DNA from 3 places in the Cupriavidus sp. 01L43 genome. Region 1 is predicted to be linked to each of the others. Evidence: predicted binding sites of a transcription regulator. Region 1 holds the regulator's gene; each other region holds the start of a gene.

Region 1 (10,761 bases):
TGCACAAGCCCGGTCACGCCGAGCCCGGCCGCGAAAGCCGTGAAGCGGTTCGACACGCTGACTGACAGCACATGGCGCAGATTGGCGCCATACACGCGCAGGATGCCGACCTTGACGATGTTGGTGCCCCAGACCAGGAGCGCCACGCCAGATAGAAGATGGAGAAGTACGCCCATTGCGCGTCCTTATTCCTTCGTGACCGGTGCCGATGTCAGCAATCGAGGCTCCGCCCGGTCATCATGTTGTTGTCAAGGGGGCATTATGCGCCGCGCCCCCGGACCCGGCAATGGAGGGGAAAACAACGGCGGGCGCGGGCGCAGGGCTCAGTGGCCCTCGAAATTGCAAACCGTGAACAGCGGCAGGCCGCTCTTGTGCAACAGCTTCGAGCCGCCGAGTTCAGGCAGGTCGACGATCGCCGCGCCCTCCACCACGGTCGCACCCAGACGCTCCAGCAGCTTGCGGCCGGCCATCATGGTGCCGCCGGTGGCGATCAGGTCGTCGACCAGCAGCACGCGATCACCGGGCTTGCAGGCATCGGCGTGGATCTCCACGGTGGCGCTGCCGTACTCGAGCTCGTACTCCTCGGCCACGGTCTGGAACGGCAGCTTGCCCTTCTTGCGGATCGGCACGAAGCCGAGGTTCAGCTCGTACGCGATGATCGAGCCGAGGATGAAGCCGCGCGCGTCGATGCCGGCCACGAGGTCCAGCTCCTGGTCCATGTAGCGGTGCACGAATACGTCGATCAGCACGCGCAGGGTCTTGGGGTTCTGCAGCAGCGGGGTGATGTCGCGGAACATCACGCCGGGCTGGGGCCAGTCCGGCACGGTGCGGATGCGGTCACGCAGGTAACCGGTGACGTCGCCGAGGTCGGGGGACTGGATGAGGGAATCTGCCATGGGGATTTGCGTCGAAATGGAAATCGCGTGCCGCCTGCGGTAACGGGCTACCACCCGCCCCGCGCAGGGCCGCCGCACAATGGCCCGGCCGGTCTGGACCGGCTCCGGACACCCGTAACCATACAGGAGACTGCAATGGCCAAGAAAATTCTGATGCTGGTTGGCGACTTCGCCGAAGACTACGAAACGATGGTGCCCTTCCAGGCACTCCAGATGGTGGGCCACGTGGTCCACGCCGTCTGCCCGGACAAGAAGGCCGGCGACCACTGCGCCACGGCCATCCACGACTTCGAGGGCGACCAGACCTACACCGAGAAGCGCGGCCACAATTTCACGCTGAACGCGACGTTTGCCGATGTCGATCCGGCTGCGTATGACGCAATCGTCATTCCGGGCGGCCGCGCCCCCGAATACCTCCGCCTGAACGACCGCGTGCTGGAGATCGTGCGCCACTTCGCCACGGCGAACAAGCCGATCGCGGCGGTCTGCCACGGCGCCCAGTTGCTGGCCGCGGCCGGCGTGCTCGAAGGCCGCACCTGCTCCGCCTACCCGGCCTGTGCGCCGGAAGTCCGGCTGGCGGGCGGCAAGTACGCCGATATTCCGGTCGATCAGGCCCATACCGACGGCAACCTCGTCACCGCGCCCGCGTGGCCGGCCCACCCGGCATGGCTGGCCCAGTTCCTGACCGTGCTCGGGACCCGGATCACCCAGTAGTCATCCAGTCGACGTACAGTAGAGCCTTCCGAACGCGGCGCCCGCCCCGGCGCCGCTGTCGCAGGAGGCATGCCGATGTGCGAGATCTTCGTCCGGGCCAATCCGGATTCCTACCAGACCCAGTCCCGCTCGCTGCGGCTGCACGGCGTGGCCACGAGCATCCGCCTGGAAAACCTGTTCTGGGAAGTGCTGGAGGAACTGGCGCAGCGCGACGCGATGACGGTCAACCAGTTGCTGACCCGGCTCCATGACGAACTGGCCGAGCATCGCGGCGAAGTGTCGCTGTCGGCCAATTTCGCGTCATTCCTGCGTGTGTGCTGTTTGCGTTACCTGATGCTGCAGGGCGAAGGGCGGATTCCAGCCGATAGTCACGTGCCGATCCGATCACTTGACGCCCACGCGGTGCTGGACGGCCTGCCGCCGTCCTGGGGCGGCGAAGGCTCCTCCCTCAATTCCTGAGCCGCTCTCTATATATAGAGGCGCTCAATCCCGCAGCAGCCGTTCCTCGGCGGACTCCAGTGCCTCCGGCGTGCCGCGCAGCACCACGATATCGCCCGGTTCCAGCACGGTCTCCGGCTGCGGATCGAAGGCGCGGATGCCGCGCCGGCGCACCGCCGTCACCTCCACCCCGATCCGCTCCAGCCCCAGCGCGCCCAGCCGGCGGCCCACGGCCGTGTGCTCGGCGCCGAGCGAGACCGAATGGAGCCGCACGGTGTCGCGCTCGATCATGTCCTCTTCGTCGTCCCGACCGTGGAAGTAGCCGCGCAGCAGGCTGTAGCGCGCGTCACGGGCCTGCTGCACGCCGCGCACCACGCGGCGCATCGGCACACCCAGCAGCACCAGCGCGTGCGAGGCCAGCATCAGGCTGCCCTCGATGATCTCGGGCACCACCTCGGTGGCGCCGGCCTTCTGGAGCGTGTCCAGCTCGGAATCGTCCACGGTCCGCACGATCACGGGCAGCGCCGGCGCCAGCTCCTGCACGTGGTGCAGCACCCGCAGCGCCGACGGCGTGTTGGCATAGGTCACAATCAGCGCGGCGGCGCGATGGATACCGGCGGCGATCAGCGCCTCGCGGCGGCCGGCATCGCCATAGACCACGGTGTCACCGGCCCCGGCGGCCTCGCGCACGCGGTCCGGGTCGAGGTCGAGCGCCACGTAGTTGATGCCCTCGCGCTCGAGCATATGCGCCAGGTTCTGCCCGCTGCGGCCAAATCCGCAGATGATCGCGTGCTTCTCGGTCTGCAGGCTCTGGGCGGCGATGCGGGTCATGTTCAGCGACTGCATCAGCCATTCGTTGGCGGCAAAGCGCAGCACGATGGTGTCGCTGTACTGGATCAGGAACGGCGCCGCCAGCATCGACAGCAGCATCGAGGCCAGGATGACCTGGATCAGCACCGGATCGACCAACCCGATACCATCGATCTGGTTCAGCAGCACGAAGCCGAACTCCCCCGCCTGCGCCAGCCCCAGCCCGGTACGGATGGCCACGCCCTGCCGGGAGCCGAACAGCCGCGCCAGCACCGTGATCAGCACCAGCTTGAACAGGATCGGCACGAACAGCAGGCCCAGCACCAGCCAGATGTGGTCGATCACCACATTGATGTTCAACAGCATGCCGATGGTGACGAAGAACAGCCCCAGCAGCACGTCGCGGAACGGCTTGATGTCCTCCTCCACCTGATGCCGGTAGGGCGTTTCCGAGATCAGCATGCCGGCCATGAACGCGCCGAGCGCCATCGACAAACCCAGCCGCTCGGTCAGCGCGGCCATGCCGAGCGTGACCAGCAGCAGGTTCAGCATGAACAGTTCCTGCGAGCGCCGCGCCGCCACCACGTGGAACCAGCGGCTCATCACCCGCTGGCCGAGGAAGAAGATCAGGCCGAGGGCCACCACGATCTTGACCGTGGCCACCCCCAGCGCCGCCGCCAGCTCGCCGGGGTCGCGCGAGAGCGCCGGGATGACGATCAGCAGCGGCACCACGGCCAGATCCTGGAACAGCAGCACGCTGATGATGTTGCGGCCGTGCTCCGCCTCCAGCTCCATGCGCTCGGAAAGCATCTTGGAGACGATGGCCGTCGAGGACATGGCCAGCGCCCCGCCCAGCGCCACCGAGGCCTGCCAGGTCAGCCCGATCCAGGCCGAGAGCGCCCATCCGGCCGCTACCACGAGCAGCATCGTCAGCACCACCTGGGAGCCGCCCAGCCCGAATACGAGCCGTTTCATCGAGCGGAGCTTGCCCAGGTTGAACTCGAGCCCGATCGAGAACATCAGGAAGACCACGCCGAATTCGGCCAGGTACTTGGTCTGGGCGGAATCGTTGGCCAGCGCGAGCGCGTGGGGACCGATCAGGATGCCCACCGCCAGGTAGCCCAGCATGGGTGGCAGTTGCAGCATGCGGAAGGCCACCACGCCAAGAACGGCGGCGGCCAGCAGCACGAGGGTCAGTTCCAGCGGAGAATGCATTCGGCGGGCTTCGGGGAAGACTTGGGGCTTGACCTGGAACGAGCCGGCCGGGCACGCGCGCCGTCCCGGCATCGGTGCCTCGCCGGGGAAACACGGCAAGCGGCGGTCGCCCGGACCCCATGGCAGAAAAGCCGGGCCGGTCGCCATCGCATTCGTTGGTATACTTCGTCGCCATGATAGCCAATTTCGATGCGGAACGAGCACTTAAGCTCGCCCGCCATACCCTCCAGATCGAAGCCGACGCCGTTTCCGCGCTGGCTGACCGACTGACGCCCGCGTTTACCAAGGCGGTCCAGATGATCCTGGGCTGCACCGGACGCGTGGTCGTGTCCGGCATCGGCAAGTCCGGCCATATCGGCCGCAAAGTGGCGGCCACGCTGGCTTCCACGGGTACGCCGTCGTTCTTCGTGCACCCGGCCGAGGCCAGCCACGGCGACCTGGGCATGATCACCCGCGACGACGTGCTGATTGCGTTCTCCAATTCCGGCGAGACGGCCGAGCTGCTGTCGATCGTCCCGATCGTCAAGCGCATCGGCGCCGGGCTGATCTCGGTCACCGGGAACCCGGAATCGAACCTCGCCAAGCTGTCCGATGCCCATCTGGACGGCGCCGTGGCCCAGGAGGCCTGCCCGCTGAACCTGGCCCCGACGGCCAGCACCACGGCGGCGCTGGCGCTGGGCGACGCCCTGGCCGTGGCCGTGCTGGACGCGCGCGGCTTTGGCGAGGAAGACTTCGCCCGTTCGCACCCGGGCGGCGCGCTGGGCCGCAAGCTGCTGACCCACGTGCGCGACGTCATGCGCACCGGCAACGGCGTGCCCGAGGTGCGTGAAAACACCCCGCTGGCCCAGGCACTGATGGAAATCACCCGCAAGGGCCTGGCCATGACGGCCGTGGTGGACCCGGACGGCCACGCCATCGGCGTGTTCACCGACGGCGACCTGCGCCGCCTGCTGGAAACCCCGCGCGACTGGCGCACCGTGCCCATCGGCGAGGTCATGCACCGTAACCCCCACGTGGTGAACCAGGACCAGCTGGCCGTGGAAGCCGTGCAGATCATGGAAGCGAACCGCATCAACCAGCTGCTGGTGGTCGATGGCGACGGCAAGCTCGTGGGCGCGCTCCACATCCATGACCTGACCCGCGCCAAGGTCATCTGAGCGGGGCCGGCGATGCGCGACTTCTTCGGCAGGATCTCCGGTCTGGTCATGCGGCTGCTGCCGCTGCTGCTGATGGCGATGGTCGCCGGCAGCACGTTCTGGCTGGTGCAGATCAACTCGCCCCATGAGGACGAGGCCGCCCAGAACCGCGCCAAGCGCCATGAGGCGGACTACTACATGGACCGCTTCTCGGCCACGGAACTGGACACGACCGGCGCCACCAAGATGCGCTTCACCGGCGTGAAGATGATCCATTTCGAGGACGACCAGACCTACGAGGTGACCACGCCGGCCATGCGCGCCTACCAGCCGGACCGCCCCCCGGTCACGGTCAACGCGGACCGGGGCGTGATGAACTCGGAGGGCTCGGTCATCGACCTGTACGGCAATGCCTTCCTGGTACGGCAACCCGGCGTGGATCCGTCGAAGGACCCGCGCATGACCGCTGCATCGCAATATTTCCAGTTGCTGGTCAATGACGACATCGTCAAGACCGATAAAGCGGTACAACTCACGCGCGGCCCGTCGGTGATGACGGCCAACGGACTGGTCTTCAACAATGTCACGCGCGAAGTACAATTGCTCGGCAACGTACGCGGCACCATCGTCATGAATCCGCCGTCGGGGCAGGCCCGGACCACGCAGTAAGCACAACAACAAGCACGCCAGGCGCCGGCAACGGATCGCCCGTCATTCTCTCAGCTGACCAACATGACCCCATCCCTGACGACGTTGTCCTGTCGCCGCATCGTGCCCGCCCTGGCGGTGGCAATCGCCGCGCTCGGCGCGACCCTGGCCCAGCCGGCCCTGGCGGAGCGTGCCGACAAGGACAAGCCGCTGGTGCTGGAGGCCAACAACGCCAGCTATGACGACGTGAAGCAGATCTACACGTTGACCGGCAACGTCGTGCTGACCAAGGGCACGATGGTGCTGAAGTCGGACGCCGCGCAGATCCGCACCGACCCCGAGGGCTACCAGTACGCGGTGGCCACGGCCAATCCGGGCCGCCAGGCGTATATCCGCCAGAAGCGCGACGGCGTGGACGAATACATCGACGGCTGGGGCGACCGCATCGAGTACGACGGCAAGCAGGAAATGTCGAAGCTGATCGGCCACGCCCGTGCGGCGCGCATCGCCGGCGCGAAGACCGTCGACGAGATCCGCGGCGCCGTGATCACCTACGACAGCCGCAACGAGTACTACACGGCTGCCGGCGGCGACAACAACACCTCCACCGGCAACCCGTCCGGCCGCGTGCGCGCCGTGCTCTCGCCGCGCGCGGACCCGGCCAGCGGCGCCGCCGCGCCGCCACCGCCGCTGGAACTGAAGCCGGCGCCCGCGCCCGGCAAGCCCTGAACCCCGGACGCGCCCGCCGCGTCACGCATGCATTGACCTGATGAACGACTCCGCCACGCTCGCCCCGAACGCCTCCGCAGCCCCGTCGGCCGCCCGTACCGACAGCAGCACGCTGGTCGTGCGCCACCTGAAGAAGCGCTACGGTTCGCGCACCGTGGTCAAGGACGTCTCGCTGGACGTGAAGAGCGGCGAGGTGGTCGGCCTGCTCGGTCCGAACGGCGCCGGCAAGACCACGTCGTTCTACATGATCGTGGGCCTGGTGGCACTGGATGAGGGCGACATCGTGCTGGACGACCAGCACATCAGCGGCCTGCCGATCCACGAGCGCGCCCGCATGGGCCTGTCCTACCTGCCGCAGGAGGCCTCGGTCTTCCGCAAGCTCAACGTCGAGGAAAACATCCGCGCCGTGCTCGAGTTGCAATTGGAGAAGGGCAAGCCGCTGCCGAAGGCCGAGATCGAACGCCGCCTGGATTCGCTGCTGGATGACCTGCAGATCGCCCATCTGCGCAACAACCCGGCGCTGTCGCTCTCCGGCGGCGAGCGCCGCCGCGTGGAAATTGCCCGGGCGCTGGCCTCCGCGCCGCGCTTCATCCTGCTGGACGAGCCGTTCGCCGGCGTGGACCCCATCGCCGTGGGCGAAATCCAGCGCATCGTGAGCTTCCTGAAGGCGCGCAACATCGGCGTGCTGATCACCGACCACAACGTGCGCGAGACGCTCGGCATCTGCGACCACGCCTACATCATCAGCGAAGGCACGGTGCTGGCCGCCGGCCAGCCTGAGGAAATCATCGCCAACGAGTCCGTGCGACGCGTGTACCTGGGCGAAAACTTCCGCATGTGACCCATCGGCCGCCGCGTGCGGCCGCGCTTCTCCCGGCCTCCACGGCGACAGCCGGGGTCGATCAGGAAGTCAGAGCGATAGGCGATAGCAATTTCCGTTCCATAGTCGGAAGGATGCGCATAGAATAGGTCGCATGAAACCGTCGCTTCAGCTTCGTCTCTCGCAACATCTGGCATTGACCCCGCAGCTGCAACAGTCGATTCGATTGTTGCAGCTCTCGACGCTTGAACTCCAGCAGGAAGTGGAACAGGCGCTGACCGAAAATCCCCTGCTCGAACGCGAAAACGACTGGATCGAAAGCCCGCTGCGGGTAGCCGCCGATGGCTCGGTCAACCTCCAGAGCGCCCCCGCGCCGGCCTCTTCCGAGCCGCAGCCCAACGGCGATGCGCGCACCGACGGCGCGTCCGGCGGTGAGGACGATAACTACAACGACAACGGCAGCGAGGACTACGGCAGCGACTGGAGCCTCGACGACTTCGCCCGCCGCCCCCAGGGCGACGAGGACGAAAAGTCGCCGATGCAGTTGCGCGATGCCGAACCCACGCTGCGCGAGCACCTGATGGGGCAGTTGGCCCCGCTGAAGATCTCGGTGCGCGACAAGGGCCTGGCCATCTTCCTGATCGAATCGCTCGACGATGACGGCTACCTGAGCGCCTCGCTCGAGGAAATCTGCACCGAACTGCCCGAGGAACTCGAATTCGAGATCGACGAAGTCCACGCGATCCTGACCCTGCTGCAGAGCTTCGACCCGCCCGGCGTGGGCGCGCGCAATGCCGCGGAGTGCCTCAGCCTGCAATTGCGTCGCCTGAAGCACTCGCATCGTGAGCTGGCGCTGACCATCGTCAATCATCATCTGGAACTGCTGGCCGTGCGGGACTACACGCGGCTAAAGAAAGCGCTCCAGGTGGACGAAATAGCACTGAAGGCGGCACACGAACTGATTCGCTCGCTGGCGCCGTATCCGGGGCACGCGTTCAACCGTCCCGAGGCCGACTTCGTGGTGCCCGACGTGTTCGTGCGCAAGAGCGGCAGCGGGTGGATCGCGGCGCTCAATCCGGATGTCATGCCACGGCTGCGCATCAACGACATGTATGCGCAGATCCTGCGCGGCGCGAAGGGCGAAACGGGGACGGCAGGCCTGCAGCAGAAGCTTCAGGAGGCGCGGTGGCTTATCAAGAACATCCAGCAACGATTCGATACGATCCTGCGTGTTTCGCAGGCAATTGTGGAACGTCAAAAGAACTTTTTCACGCATGGCGAAATCGCGATGCGCCCCTTGGTTTTGCGGGAAATAGCCGATACACTCGGTTTACATGAGTCGACCATTTCCCGGGTCACCACGAATAAGTACATGGCCACGCCCATGGGTACTTTCGAGTTGAAGTACTTCTTTGGGAGCCACGTCTCTACGGAGACTGGCGGCGCGGCCTCCTCCACGGCAATCCGCGCGCTGATCAAGCAACTGATAGGAGCCGAAGACCCCAGGAATCCTCTTTCCGACAGCCGGATCGCCGAACTGCTGGGTGAGCAAGGCTTCGTGGTCGCACGCCGCACGGTGGCGAAATACCGCGAAGCGCTCAAGATCCCCGCAGTCAATCTCCGCAAGACTTTGTAGCCGAGCCGCAACCGCCTGCCTGGTGCGGCTCTTTCAGAAGGAGAAGCGCTATGAACTTCAAGATCAGTGGACACCACCTCGACATCACGCCCCCGCTGCGTGAGTATGTGGAAACGAAACTGGAGCGAATTGTCAGGCATTTCGATCAGGTCATCGGCGTGAGCGTGCTGCTATCGGTGGACAACCACAAGGAGAAGGACCGGCGCCAGTACGCGGAAATCAATCTGCATCTGAAGGGGAAGGACATCTTCGTCGAAGCGCATCATGAAGATCTGTATGCGGCGATCGACTGTCTGGTCGACAAGCTCGACCGCCAGGTCATCCGCTACAAGGACCGCGTACAGGGCCACGATCGCGAGGCGGTGAAGTACCAGATGGCCGCCCAGCAACTGACGCAGCAGTAGACACCTGCAGGCAACCGAAAACAGAGCGGTTGCCGACCCTGCAGAGGACTGAAAAGAAGAGCTCAAGCCGCGCAATCAGCGCGGCTTTTTTGATGGGCGCGCGCCATGGCAGTGACGGTGCGGGCACCTGGAATGTTTCGTTACCTTATTGCCACGCCGGAGGGCGACCCGGGGCACCCGGGAGCGGTCAAAATGGGAACAAGTGTTCGCAAGCCGCCCGCCTCGGTGTATGCTCCGCCATACAAATAACGACAGGACGGCCCCGGGACACCCCGGGTGGGCAAGCCGGCCGGCACGTCGTGGCACCGCCGCGACCCCGGCGCTGCATCGCAAAATCGCGGTGGAGCCCTGCTCTATAATGGCCGGACGCTCCAATGCGGGCGTCCCAGACAAGATCTCGGTACCAAAGTTTCGCCCCGAATCCGGCGGGACGGCCTTCGCGCCCCGGCCCGCTAACCTGACTTCTCGCGCATCGCCCATGAATCGTTTGGCCAAATTGCTGCCACCCGGCAACATCCATCTCGACGTCACCGTCACCAGCAAGAAGCGGGTGTTCGAGCAAGCCGGGCTCCTGTTCGAGAACAACCATGGCGTGGCGCGTGCTACCGTGACCGATAACCTGTTCGCGCGCGAATCGCTGGGTTCCACGGGTCTGGGTGCCGGCGTGGCCATTCCGCATGGCCGCATCAAGGGTCTCAAGCAGCCGCTGGCCGGCTTCATGCGCCTGGCCGAGCCCATTCCGTTCGAATCGCCGGACGGCAAGCCGGTGTCGCTGTTGATCTTCCTGCTCGTGCCGGAACAGGCCACGCAACAACATCTGGAAATCCTGTCGGAAATCGCCCAACTGCTCTCGGACCGCGAGATGCGCGAGGGCCTCGCCACACTGCCCACGTCGGAAGCGGTGCATGATCTGCTGACGCAGTGGCACCCCTGACTCCCGCCCCAACGGCCGCCTGAAACGGCCTGTCCGCCCCCGAAAGTCATACGCGCATGGAACTCACCGGCGTCACCTCGCAGTCGATCTTCGACGACAACGCAGCCGATATCAAGCTCTCGTGGGTTGCTGGCCTGGAAGGGGCCGACCGGGCCTTCGACGTGGAATTCGCCCGCGAAGCCACCTCGGCGGCGGACCTCGTCGGCCACTTGAACCTGATCCACCCGAACCGGATCCAGGTGCTCGGCAAGCCGGAAATCCTGTACTACCAGCGCCTCGACGACGAGCCGCGCAAGCGCCAGATGGGCGAGCTGATCCTGCTCGAGCCGCCGTTCCTCGTCGTGGCGGACGGCATGGAGCCGCCGCCAGACCTGGAGCTGC
Region 2 (6,128 bases), on a different contig from region 1:
CGCCCAGCCAGCCCTGCAGCAGCGTGAAGAACGACCAGACGAAGATGCTGGCCGCGTAGATGCGGCGTGCGCCGAAGCGGTCGAGCAGCCAGCCGCCTGGAATCTGCGCCATCACATAGGCCCAGCTGAAGGCGGAGAAGATATAGCCCATCTGCACGGCGCTGAAGCCGAACTCCTCGCGCATCGCGGGGCCGGTGATCGACAGCGTGGCCCGGTCGGCGTAGTTGACCGTGGTCACAATGAAGATGAGCAGGAGAATCCAGTAGCGGACGTTGGTGCGGCGCGCGCCTTCGACAGAAGTCGCGGCGGCGGTGCTGGAAGTGGGGCTTGCGTTCATCGGGGTCTCCTCACAGCCGGGGACCGGGTGCAGAATGCGTGGGAACCGGCTTGTGATATGTCGTCGTACGACTGTGATTATAGGGACGCGGTTCCGTCAGACACAGTGCGCGTTTACCCTGAACCGGTGCAAATCGCCCTGCTTTCGGGCATCGGCCCGATGGTCTTCCTTTCAATCTCCTTGCGGCCTGGCGGGCGATCGACCGGTCTGGGCGATGTGACGCCCCCCTCGTCTGCCCACCCCCGGTGCGGGCAAAAATGCCGGGGTTTTCCCTCGGTCATGCCCTTAGCCCTTGCACCGTCAAGTTGTTAGTTGTACGATGACTTATCTCGAATCCACTCAGCAGTTGGGTGCGAGGTCATCGAACGGGCCTTGCCCCACTAACAAACCACACCATTTTCGCCATGTGGCGATCAGGATGAGCGACATGACTACACCGCAAGAACTCAAGCAGATTATTTCGGACGGCCTGCTTTCGTTCCCCGTGACCGACTTTGACGAACAGGGCAATTTCCGCCCGTCGACCTATATCGAACGCCTGGAATGGCTGGCCCCGTACGGCGCCTCGGCCCTGTTCGCAGCCGGCGGCACGGGCGAGTTCTTCTCGCTGACGCAGCAGGACTATTCGAACGTGATCCGCACCGCGGTGGAAACCTGCCGTGGCAAGGTACCCATCCTGGCCGGCGCCGGCGGCCCGACCCGCGTGGCCATCGAATACGCCAAGGAAGCCGAGCGCCTGGGCGCGCACGGCATCCTGCTGATGCCGCATTACCTGACCGAAGCCAGCGAAGAAGGCATCGCCAACCACATTGAAGAGGTCTGCAAGGCCACCAAGTGCGGCGTGATCGTCTACAACCGCGCCAACTCGCGCATCGGCGCCGACCTGCTGGAACGCGTGGTCGACCGCTGCCCGAACCTGATCGGCTTCAAGGACGGCGTGGGCGAGATCGAGGCGATGGTGCGCGTGCGCCGCAAGCTCGGCGACCGCCTGGCCTACCTGGGCGGCCTGCCCACCGCCGAGGTGTACGCCGCTGCCTACAAGGCGCTGGGCGTGCCGGTGTACTCGTCGGCCGTGTTCAACTTCATCCCGAAGACGGCGATGGACTTCTACCGCGCCATCGCGGCGGACGACCACGCTACCGTGGGTCGCCTGATCGACGACTTCTTCCTGCCGTACCTGGACATCCGTAACCGCAAGCACGGCTATGCGGTGTCGATCGTCAAGGCCGGCGCCAAGCTGGTTGGCCACGATGCCGGCCCGGTGCGCGCACCGCTGACGGACCTGAACGAAGAGGAAATGGGCAAGCTGGACGCCCTGATCCGCAAGCTGGGACCGCAGTAAGCGGTCATGTGGTGCCCTCCCCGCTGCGGGAGGAAAGAACTGAACGCCGGCCTTTGCGCCGGCGTTTTTTTTGGGCGCGCCGCACCATCCTGCGGCATGGCGTGCGCCACCCCGGCGCAAATCGGCCCGGAACTGGGTCAAAACCGGGTCGTGCCGGCTGGCCCGAAACCTGCAATCTTCCCCCCCGAAGAGTAGAAGCGTTCAACCGCCCACCCCCGGTGCGCGGCAGGAAATTGCTCTTGACGTCCGTGCCCCGCCCTTGTGCGACTGGCACCGGGGCCTCAAGAGATCGTCCAAAGATCGAGATCCCCGGCAGTCATCGCGCGAAAGGCAGGGCCGCACCCACCCTTTCCTGACTCCGGAACGATCATGACCGACACCGCCTCCCTCCACGAACTGGCCCGCGAATCCCGCATGGGCGCGCAAGGCCACGAGACCAGCGCGCGCGAGATCCGCCGCATCGACCTCTCCGACTACCCCCGCCGCAAGGCCGAGATCGCCGACGAACTCTGGCATGCGGCCGTGGACGTCGGCTTCTTCCAGGTGGCGAACCACGGCATCGACCTCGCCGCCGTGCGCGAAGCCTTCGCCATGACCGAACGCTTCTTCGCGCTGCCGGAGGCCGTGAAGGGCCTGTATCCGCTCCAGAAGGCCAACAACGCGGGCTGGGAGTCCCGCGCGCAGGTGCGGCCCTCCACCGGCACGCCGGACCAGAAGGAGTCCTACCAGATCACCCGCCCGCACATGGCGCCGCTGTGGCCCAGCGAGGCGGAGCTGGCCGGCTTCCAGGCCACCATGCTGGCCTTCGAGCGCCAGTGCTGGGAGGTGGGCATGAAGCTCCTGTCCTGCTTCGCCGACAAGCTCGGCTTCGATCCGGAATTCTTCACGCGCGCCCACGACCCGGCCGCGCCGGACTACCAGAGCACGCTGCGGCTGCTGCACTACTACGCGATTCCGCCCGAGGCGCAGGACAAACTCGAACTCTGGCGTGCCGGTGCCCATACGGATTTCGACTGCCTGACGCTGCTGTTCCAGCGCCAGGGCCAGGGCGGCCTGCAGGTCTGTCCGGGCAAGGAGATGGAGGCGCAGGCGTGGACGCCCATCGCCCCGGACGAGGACGTCATCACGTGCAATATCGGGGACATGCTGATGCGCTGGAGCGATGACCGCCTGCCGTCCAACTTCCACCGCGTGCGCAACCCCGCGCCGGGCGAGTACATGGGCCCGCGCTACAGCCTGGCGTTCTTCTGCCAGGCCAACCGCGAGGCGACGATCGAGGGCCCTGCGCGGCTGTACCCAGCCATCTCGGCGGGCGATTTCCTGCGCCAGCGCGTGGCGGCCAATTTCAAGGCGTACTGACCCGCCTTCGCCGCCCGGGCATCCGGGCAACAAAAAACCCCACGCGCCGGAGCGGGTGGGGTTTTCAGGACTACCAAAGATGCGTGGCGATCAGGCCGCGGCGTCCTTCAGCTTCTTCAGCGGACGGACCTTGACCTTGACGCTGGCCGGCTTGGCCGGGAACCAACGCTCTTCACCCGTGAACGGGTCCTTGCCAAAGCGCTTCTTCTTGGCCGGCACTTGCTGTGCGGTCACCTTCAGCAGGCCCGGCAGCGTGAATTCGCCGGCGCCCTTCTTGTTCAGCGCGCTGACGATGGTGTTTTCCAGATGGGCCAGCACCGACTTCACGGCCTTGGCTTCCAGCTGGGTCTGAGCTACCAGGTGAGCGACCAGGCTCGACTTGTTGAAGGTGTCCTTCAGCGGCTTCGGGGCCGGAGCAGCGGCGGGAGCAGCCTTCTTGGCCGGAGCGGCCTTCTTGGCGGCAGCCTTCACGGGTGCCTTGGTTGCCGGTGCCTTCTTGGCAGCGGGCTTGGTTGCAGTCTTCGTGGTCGGTTTCGCTTTGGTCGCCATATCGATATACGTGAGTTGAAGAATGTGTCCCGGCGTATCGCTGCGTATCGCTGCGTCTCACCGCAGTGGCACGTTGCGAATCACGGGTGCCGGTACGCACTGAATCATAGCGGAAAGTACCGCAAGTCAAGGGGTTTTCGTACATGAGGCACGTCAAACCCAGTGAAAACCCCGGGTTTTGTCGCTGCTTTGCGTCAGCAACGGGCTCGCGAGCGGGCCTTGCGCACGCGTAAAGGGGGTACGTCCCCCCACTTTGGCGTGCGCGGCGTGTGCCCGAAGATCTGGAATCTGACCCGATCAGTGCACGTGCGCGGCCATCGCGTCGTGCGTTTCGCGGGCAAGGCCCATCGCGAACGCGGTCTCCGCCACCAGGAAGAGCGGGCCGATCAGCAGCCCGACGAGGTCATCGACGAACGCCGGCTTGCGCCCCTCGTAGTAGTGCCCGACGAACTGGATGATCCATCCCACCACGAACAGGCCGATGCCGGAAGCGAGCCAGGCCGCCGTCGGCAGCGCGGCAATCCATGCCCCAACCCATAGGAATACGGCCAGAATGACCGCCATGGCGAGGCCGAAGGCGAACGACAGCCGCAGGTAGAACAGGCACGAGAGCGCGTAGACGACCATGGCCGGGGTGAGGAACGCCGCCCCCTCGCCGAGCGGCATGGCGGGCCGGCCGAGCAGCGTGGTCACGGCCAGCACGATCATCGGGATGCCGACGAAATGGGTGACGATGTTGCGGCGATCGCGGTGATAGGCCGCGTAATGCGACAGATGCTCGATCAGGGTTTTCACGGGGCGTCTCCTGTGAGAGGGCCCGGCTGAGGATGACCCTGTCATGCGTGGGGCATCGGTGCCGGTGGCGTTGTGGACTTATAGTAGTGGGCGCGCCGGCCTCGGTCTACCCCACCTCTGACGAAGCGGATTCCGTCGGCGCAGCCTGGCATTCTCGCCAAACCAACCGCCACCCGGGCCGCTATCGGACCCCCACGGAGACAGCGAACCCCATGCTTCCCGTCGATGAAATTTCCCCGCTCTCGCCCGATCAGCTACAGGCGTGGCTGGCGCGGATCGGCCTCGATGCCGCGCCAGCCAGCCCCGACCTCCCCGCGCTGGACGCGCTGGTCGCAGCCCAGCTCGCCCATCTCCCGTTCGAGAACCTGAATCCGCTGACGGGCCGCCCTGTGCGGATCGACGTGCCGGACGTGTTCGAAAAACTCGTCACCCAGGGGCGCGGCGGCTACTGCTTCGAGCTCAATACCCTGTTCTGCGCCGGGCTCAAGGCGCTCGGGTATACCGTGGTGCCCCTGGCCGCGCGCGTGCGCTGGCGGCTGCCGGCGGACCATCCGCCCACCGGGCTCTCCCACATGCTGCTGCGCGTCGAGGTGGCCCACGAGAGCTATCTGGCCGACGTGGGCTTCGGCGGCACCACACTCGACCGCGCGCTACCGCTGTCCTTGCCGGTCGACCCTGACGTGCCGTTCCGGCTGACGCCCACACCGGCGGCGCAGTTGGCCAGCACCGCGTTCCACGCCTACGACCTCGAATTCCGGTCCGATGACGGCACCGGCGCGGACGACTGGCGCGTGATGTACCGCTTCGACCTGACCCCGCAGCCGAAGATCGATTACGTGGCGCGCAACTGGTACGTGTCGACCCATCCAGACAGCCAGTTCACACAGACGCTGATGGTGGCGCGGGTGGTGGACGGGGTGCGCCTGGCGCTTCGCAACGGCCAGTTCGCCGCGCGCGCCGCCGACGGCAGCGTCCAGAAGCAGGAACTGGACGACGCCGAGGCCGTCATCGACCTGCTCATCCACCGCTTCGGCATCCCCCTGGACGCGCCGCTGCGCGGTGCGCTGGCCGCCACCCTGCCGCGCGTGCTCGCCGCCGACAAGGAGGCATGAGGGGCATATAAGGGGCAGAGCATTCCACGCTGCGGCACGCGTCATGCATCGCGTGAATTGCCCGCAGAAAGTTTGCTGATACCACCCCCGGCGTGGCGGTTTGCGGGTGGACTGAGGGGGGCGGCGTCCCCATAATGTCCCGGCACCTCATATATCCAGCGACGGCAAGACCGCCGCGATCCTCAGGAGACACCATGTCATTGTTCGATCTGTCGGGCAAGGTTGCCATCATCACCGGTTCGTCGCGCGGCATCGGCCGCGCCATCGCCGAGCAGATGGCCGTGCAAGGCGCCAAGGTGGTCATTTCATCGCGCAAGGCCGAAGCCTGCGCCGAAGTGGTGGACGCCATCAACGCGCGCCACGGCGCCGGTACCGCCATCGCCGTGCCGGCCAATATCTCGTCGAAGGAAGACCTCCAGCACCTGGTGGACGAGACCAACCGCACCTTCGGCAAGGTGGACGTCCTGGTCTGCAACGCCGCCTCGAACCCGTACTACGGGCCGATGAGCGGCGTGACGGACGACCAGTTCCGCAAGGTACTCGACAACAACGTCATCTCCAACCACTGGCTGATCCAGATGGTGGCGCCGCAGATGATCGAACGCCGCGAGGGCTCGATCATCATCGTGTCGTC
Region 3 (6,128 bases), on a different contig from region 1:
TCGGAGCCGATGAACATCTCCGCGACGATCACGATGACCAGCGCCATCGACACGGCGGAGCGCAGGCCGACAAAGCTCGGCTGCAGGCTCTCCCAGACCAGCACGTCCCGGAAGATGCGCCAGCGGGAGGCGCCCATCACGCGCGCCGCCATGACGCGCTGCTTGCGCGCGTTGATCACGCCATAGGCGCTGTTGAAGACCACGATCAGCAGGGCACCGAAGGCGGCGATGGCTATCTTGTTGATGTCGGACACGCCGAAGATCAGCAGGAACAGCGGAATCAGCGCGGAAGACGGCGTGGAGCGGAAGAAGTCGATCAGGAACTCCACGCTGCGGTAGGCCCGCTCATTGCTGCCGAGCAGCACGCCCAGCGGCATGCCAACCACCGCCGCAATGGCGAACGCCTGCAGCGTCCGCGCGACGGTGACGGCGAAGTCCGCCAGCAGCTCGCCGCCGGCCAGCCCGGTGGCCAGCGCCACCAGCGTATCGCCGGGGCTCGGCAGCAGGATCGGCTTGATCAGGCCGAAGCGGACCACCAGGTCCCAGATCAAGAACAGCACCAGCGGGCCGACCATCGGCAAGAGTCGGTCGCCGAGGGGCCGGCGTGGCGCGGCGTCGTGCGAGGCCGGGGGCGCCCAGGACTGGCCGGCGGGCGGGGCCGTGCCCGGCACGGCGGCGGTATCGGAGAGTTCGGACATGGTCGTCAGGCCTTGTAGAGCAGCGTGTTGACGTCCACCTTGCGCGAGAAGATGCCCTTTTCGGTGAACAGGTCGTAGAACTTCTGGAAGTGGGCGGCGTCGCTGGCCTTGAATTCGTCGAAGAACAGGTAGTCAGCCATCGGCACCTCGGCCGTTAGCGCGCCTTCGATGGCGGTATAGCCCTTGAGGAAGGGGCGCGCCTCGGTCGGGTTCTGGCGCACCAGCACCACGCCGCGCCGGTAGGCGGCGAGGTAGGCCTTGGCCACGTCCTTGTTCTTGCCGAGGAATTCCGTGGTCAGGCTGGCCGAGCCGCCATGCCACGGGGCCATCGGGTCGCCGAGGATGTAGCGCGCCACCACGCCGGCTTCCAGCGTGCGCGTGGTGCCGTTGAGCCGGCCGATGGTGCCGGTCGGCTCGAGCGAGTAGACCCCATCGATCTGGCCGGCGGTGAGCGCGGCCACGTGCTGGCCAATCGGCAGCTCCGTCACGCTGATCTTGCCGGCGCCGGCGCGCTCGAGCATGGTCTTGGCCAGCACCACGTTCTGCAGGCCCGGGCCGCATGCCACGCGCTTGCCCTTGAGTTCTGCCACGGTCTTGATCGGGCTGTCCTTGGCCACGAGGAACTCGTCGAGCACGAACTTGGCGTTGGTCGGGTTGGTGCAGAAGATCTTCAGCAGGCCGGGCTGGGCGATGTCACCGATGGCCAGCGCGGCCGAGGCGGTGCCATTGGCGCTGCCGTCGCAGCGGCCGGCCAGGATGGCCTCGATGACCTGCTGCGGGCTGGCGAACTTGATCGGCTCGACGTTCAGCCCCGCTTCCTTGAAATAGCCCTTTTCGACGGCGGCGAAGAAGGGCAGGCCCGAGGCGACCGGCCAGTAGCCGATGCGCAGCCTGGGCGTGCCCTGCGCGCGGACGATGGCCGGCGCGGCCAGCACGGACAGCGCGGCGGCGCCGGCCTTCAGCGCGCGGCGGCGCGAGGGGGAGACGGTGGCGGGACGGGAGGTGGAGCGGGTCATGGCGGGTTCCTGTGCGTGAATGTTGAGGATTCGGGAGACGGTCAAGCGGCGGAGAGCGACGTGATATAGGCGCGCCAGCCGCCATGGGCGCTGACATCGGGCGCACCGTGCAGCGCATGGCCTTCGCAGACGAAGCCATGGACCCAGCGGCCATCGGCCAGTTCGAGGCTGCCCAGCGCGAGCGGGGCCGGCACCAGCGCCAGGAAGCTGCCGACGGCGGCGAGCGGCACCTGCCACACCTCCACCGCGATGGCGGCGCCGGCATCCTCCCCGGCGTCCACGCGGCGCAGGCCGGGCTTTGGCGGCGTGGTGCCGGGCAGCGCGTGCAGCCGATAGTGCGGCGCGGTGGTGGTGGCCTCGGCCAGCGTCGCACCGCGTTCGGTCAACTGACCGTTCAGCGGCATGCCAGAGAGATGGGCGCCCACCACGGCCAGCGGCAGATGCGTGGCGGGGGACGGGGCCAGCCCGGCAATGGACACCGGCGCGGGCAGCGGCTCGCCCGTCGCACCCAGCGTCAGCCCCATGGCGTGGTGGAAGCGTTGCCCCAGGTCGGCGAGCTGCCAGTCGCTGCCGGCCTGGCCGATCAGCGTGATGCCGAACGGCAGCCCGTCCGGGCGCAGGCTAGCGGGCACGGACAGCGCGGCGTAGTCGAGCAGGTTGACGAAGTTCGTGTAGTGGCCGAGTTCGCGGTTGCGTACCACCGGATCGGCCAGCATGGCGGCGATGGTGCAATGCGTCGGCGCCGTGGGCACGCACAGCACGTCGATGTCCTGCCACATCGTGGCCGCGCGCTGGGCCAGGGCATGGAGCGCGTGCTGGGCATCGAACACATCGGCGGCGCTGTAGCGGCTGCCGGCGGCCAGGATCGAACGCACCGGCTCGATGACCGCGCCCGGCGCGCGGTCGAAGAAGGGGCGCACGGCGGCGTAGCGCTCGGCGACCAGCGCGCTGTCATAGAGCAGCGCGGCGGCTTCGGCCAGCGGGGCATAGTCGATGGGCACCGCGCGACCGCCCAGCGCCTCCAGCGCGGCAACGGCGGCGTCGAAGGCCCGGCGGGCGAGGTCATCGCCGAAAAACTCCGGCTCGGCCGGCACGCCAAAGCGGAACGCAGCCGGCAGCGGCGTGCGCGCCAGCGGCAGCGCGCGCGAGTACGGGTCCTGCGGGTCATGGCCGGCTGCGGCTTCCAGCACGCGCACCGCCATGGCCACCGTGCGCGCCAGGATCGACACGCAATCCACGCTCTGCGCGGCGGGGAACACGCCGTGGGCGGAGATCAGGCCCTTGCTCGGCTTCAGCCCGACGATGTTGTTGAGCCCGGCGGGCACCCGGCCGGAGCCGGCGGTGTCCGTGCCCAGCGCGAAATCGACCTCACCGCTGGCCACCGCGTACGCCGAACCGGAACTCGACCCGCCGCTGACATAGGCCGGGTCGAACGCATTGGGCACGGCGCCGTAGGGCGAGCGCGTGCCATTCAGGCCGCAGGCGAACTGGTCCAGGTTGGTCTTGCCGGCCAACGCCGCGCCGGCGCCCAGCAGGCGCGCGATCACCGTGGCGTGGGCGTCCGGCACGTAGGCGAATTCGGGGCAGGCGGCGGTCGTCGGCACGCCGGCCACGTCGATATTGTCCTTGGCGGCAAAACGCAGGCCGGCCAGCGGGGCGCCAACCGGGTGCGGGGCGACGACCGGGGTATCGAACCGCGCGATCCACGCCGCACCGGCCTCGCCGGGGGCGGCTGTCGTGGCCGCTGTGGTGGCCGAGGTAGAGGTACGCATGAGAGTCCTATCTGAAATCCAATCTTGGATACAAGATAGCAATCACCGTGCCAAAGGCACTTTTGGGCAGGGGGAAGCCCGGTCAGACGTGGGAAATATCAACGAAATCAGTCGATTAACCACGTGGCTGTTCACGCGTGACCGGGCTGCTGGGCGCCTTCGGCCTGCCACCCACACCCCGCCGGCCACCCGCAAGCCCCTGCGCGGTGCGCGCACGCACCAGTGTCGGGAGGTCTTCACTGACACGGCGCTACGGGGTCCGCCCGACAGCGCCCGCCCGCCGCGCCGCCTACTGTGAAAGTCTCGACCGGGATATATCGAATAGAGGAGCCAGCTTGTTCGCGACCTGGGCATTGGTCATTGGCGCGCTGCTGATCACGATGGGGCTGATCGACTCCATGGTGAAGCGCCTGCCCATGTCCCCGTCCGGCCTGTATCTATTAGTGGGGATGGCGCTGGGGCCCGGCGGGGCCGGGCTGATCGTGCTCGATCTGACGGACCCGGGCCACGTGAAGGTGCTGGAATGGATCACCGAGCTGGCCGTGCTCGTCGCTCTGTTCGGCGTGGGCTTGCGGCTGCGGGTGCAGATGACGTACCGCGTCTGGCGCCTGCCGGTGCGGCTGGCCACCGTGGCGATGCTGCTGACCATCGGCGGCGTCTGCGCCGTGGCAGTGGGCTGGCTGCAGGTGCCACTGGGCCTGGCGGTGCTGCTCGGGGCGATCCTGGCGCCCACGGACCCGGTGCTGGCCTCGGACGTGCAGATGGCCGATACCGAGGATCGCGACGTGGTGCGCTACAGCCTGACGGGTGAGGGCGGCCTGAACGATGGCGCGGCATTCCCGTTCGTCATGCTCGGCCTTGGCCTGCTGGGTTTCCACGAACTGGGCGCGTGGGGCGGGCGCTGGATGGCGGTCGATCTGGTCTGGAGCACGCTCGGCGGGCTGGCCGTGGGTGGGCTGCTGGGCTGGCTGGCGAGCAAGACCATCCTGGTCCTGCGGCTGCGCTTCCATGAGGCGGTGGGGCTGGAGAGTTTCCTCACGCTGGGCCTGATCGGCGTGTCCTACGGCGCCGCGCTGTTGCTGCACACCTACGGCTTCCTGGCCGTGTTCGCGGCGGGGCTCGCGATGCGGCAGGTGGAGCGCCGCGAGAATCCCGCCACCTCGCCGGCAGAGGTGCTGGGACCGCTGCATACGGCCGATGTCGAGACCACCTCTACGCACGAGCGCAAGGCCGCCGCCTACCTCACCCATACCGCCTCGGAGTTCTCGTTCAATATCGAGCGGCTGGCCGAGTTGTGCGTCACCCTGCTGATCGGGGCGATGCTGACCCGGGAGGTCTTCCACGCCCAGTACGTGGTGCTGGCGCTGCTGCTGATCTGCCTGATCCGGCCGCTATCGGTCTATGCGTCCACCTTCGACCTGCCCATGGCGCGCGGCCAGCGGCGCCTGACCGCGTGGTTCGGCATTCGCGGCATCGGCTCGCTTTACTACCTGGCCTATGCCCTGACGCACACCGCCGGCGAGGAATGGAGTCCCTTCCTGATCCACGCCACGCTGTGCACCGTGGTGTTCTCCATCGTCCTGCACGGCCTGACGGCCACGCCGCTGATGGCCTTCCATCAACGGCTGGGGCGCTAGCCAGCACCCTTCAGCGTCATTCAGCGCCGCTGCGCCAGCCCGATGCCTGCGGCGATGGTGACCAGCCCCACGCCGTGATACCAGTGGGGCGACTCGCCGAGCAGCAGCGTGGAGAGCAGGGCGGCGAACACCGGCGTCAGCGTGATGAAGAACACCGGCAACTGCGCGCCGGCCCGGGCGATGGCGCGGTCCCAGGCGAAGTAGGCCAGCAGCGAGGGAATCGTCGACACATAAAGCAGGATGCCCATCACCTTGCCGTTCCAGGGGATGGGCGTCGACAGCGTCATCAATTCCCACGCCGTGACGGGCACGCTGGCCACCACGCCGGTGACGATCTGCGCGAACAGCAGCACCGGCAGCGGCAGGTCCGGGCGATGCTTGCGCAGCAGCCAGGTATAGGCGCTCCAGGCGATGGTCGCCGCAAGCATGTACAGGTCGCCGGGCACGAAGTCCAGCTGCGCCAGCCGCCCCAACTCCCCGCGCACCAGCACGAAAGACACCCCCACCAGACACAGCAGCGCCCCCGCCACAGCCCACGGCCGCATGCGCTCCCCGAAGAACAGCGCGCCGATGATCAGCAGGAACAGCGGCGTGGAGGCGCCAATCAGCGTCACGTTGATCGGCGTCGACGTGGTCAGCGCGAGGTACTGGAACGCGTTGTAGCTGGCAATCGACAGCACGCCCATCGCCGTCAGCAGCCCCGCATGCTGGCGCAGCGTGGCCCGATGTTCCACCACCCCGCGCCAGGCGTAGAGCCCCAACAAGGTCCCGGCCAGTACCCAGCGCACGAAATTCAGCGTGAGCGGCGGAAACGTACCGGCGGCCAGCCGCCCGACAATGGCGTTGCCCGCCCAGGCCAGTGGCGGGAAGGTGAGCAGGAACAGGGTAGTCCCGTCGAGGCGGCGGGTGGCGCTGGCATGCATGGGGGTGGGGAGGGCGTCGTGAGGATGCGGGATTATCCGCCATCACGGCGTGTGGCGCTGGCGCCCCCCCGCAAGGCGCGCT

The links. The regulator sigma-54, encoded in region 1, starts transcription at its own class of promoters, with help from an activator protein. The targets are predictions, from matches to a motif close to TGGCANGNAANCTGCTTT.
Region 2: a site for sigma-54 is predicted at 1,838-1,855, ahead of AC1DP9_RS21065 (isopenicillin N synthase family dioxygenase). Genes of this name have one in related genera too.
Region 3: a site for sigma-54 is predicted at 3,522-3,539, ahead of atzF (allophanate hydrolase). Genes of this name have one in related genera too.

Annotation. Positions count from the first base shown of each region.
Region 1 covers NZ_JBFTSH010000003.1:8,609-19,369, forward strand. Annotated here, with positions in the region: gene AC1DP9_RS06890 (Na/Pi cotransporter family protein) at 1-176, opposite strand, end outside; gene AC1DP9_RS06895 (adenine phosphoribosyltransferase) at 324-896, opposite strand; gene AC1DP9_RS06900 (DJ-1/PfpI family protein) at 1,032-1,610, shown strand; gene AC1DP9_RS06905 (ribbon-helix-helix domain-containing protein) at 1,686-2,069, shown strand; gene AC1DP9_RS06910 (monovalent cation:proton antiporter family protein) at 2,094-4,073, opposite strand; gene AC1DP9_RS06915 (KpsF/GutQ family sugar-phosphate isomerase) at 4,247-5,230, shown strand; gene lptC (LPS export ABC transporter periplasmic protein LptC) at 5,243-5,878, shown strand; gene lptA (lipopolysaccharide transport periplasmic protein LptA) at 5,942-6,586, shown strand; gene lptB (LPS export ABC transporter ATP-binding protein) at 6,627-7,427, shown strand; gene AC1DP9_RS06935 (RNA polymerase factor sigma-54) at 7,561-9,042, shown strand; gene hpf (ribosome hibernation-promoting factor, HPF/YfiA family) at 9,093-9,446, shown strand; gene AC1DP9_RS06945 (PTS sugar transporter subunit IIA) at 9,925-10,380, shown strand; gene hprK (HPr(Ser) kinase/phosphatase) at 10,437-10,761, shown strand, end outside.
Region 2 covers NZ_JBFTSH010000014.1:70,340-76,467, forward strand. Annotated here, with positions in the region: gene AC1DP9_RS21055 (MFS transporter) at 1-337, opposite strand, end outside; gene kdgD (5-dehydro-4-deoxyglucarate dehydratase) at 765-1,679, shown strand; gene AC1DP9_RS21065 (isopenicillin N synthase family dioxygenase) at 2,049-3,038, shown strand; gene AC1DP9_RS21070 (HU family DNA-binding protein) at 3,129-3,587, opposite strand; gene AC1DP9_RS21075 (Mpo1 family 2-hydroxy fatty acid dioxygenase) at 3,885-4,382, opposite strand; gene AC1DP9_RS21080 (arylamine N-acetyltransferase family protein) at 4,595-5,494, shown strand; gene AC1DP9_RS21085 (SDR family oxidoreductase) at 5,689-6,128, shown strand, end outside.
Region 3 covers NZ_JBFTSH010000011.1:38,463-44,590, reverse strand. Annotated here, with positions in the region: gene AC1DP9_RS18310 (ABC transporter permease) at 1-698, opposite strand, end outside; gene AC1DP9_RS18305 (ABC transporter substrate-binding protein) at 704-1,714, opposite strand; gene atzF (allophanate hydrolase) at 1,756-3,486, opposite strand; gene AC1DP9_RS18295 (cation:proton antiporter) at 3,822-5,123, shown strand; gene AC1DP9_RS18290 (DMT family transporter) at 5,144-6,046, opposite strand.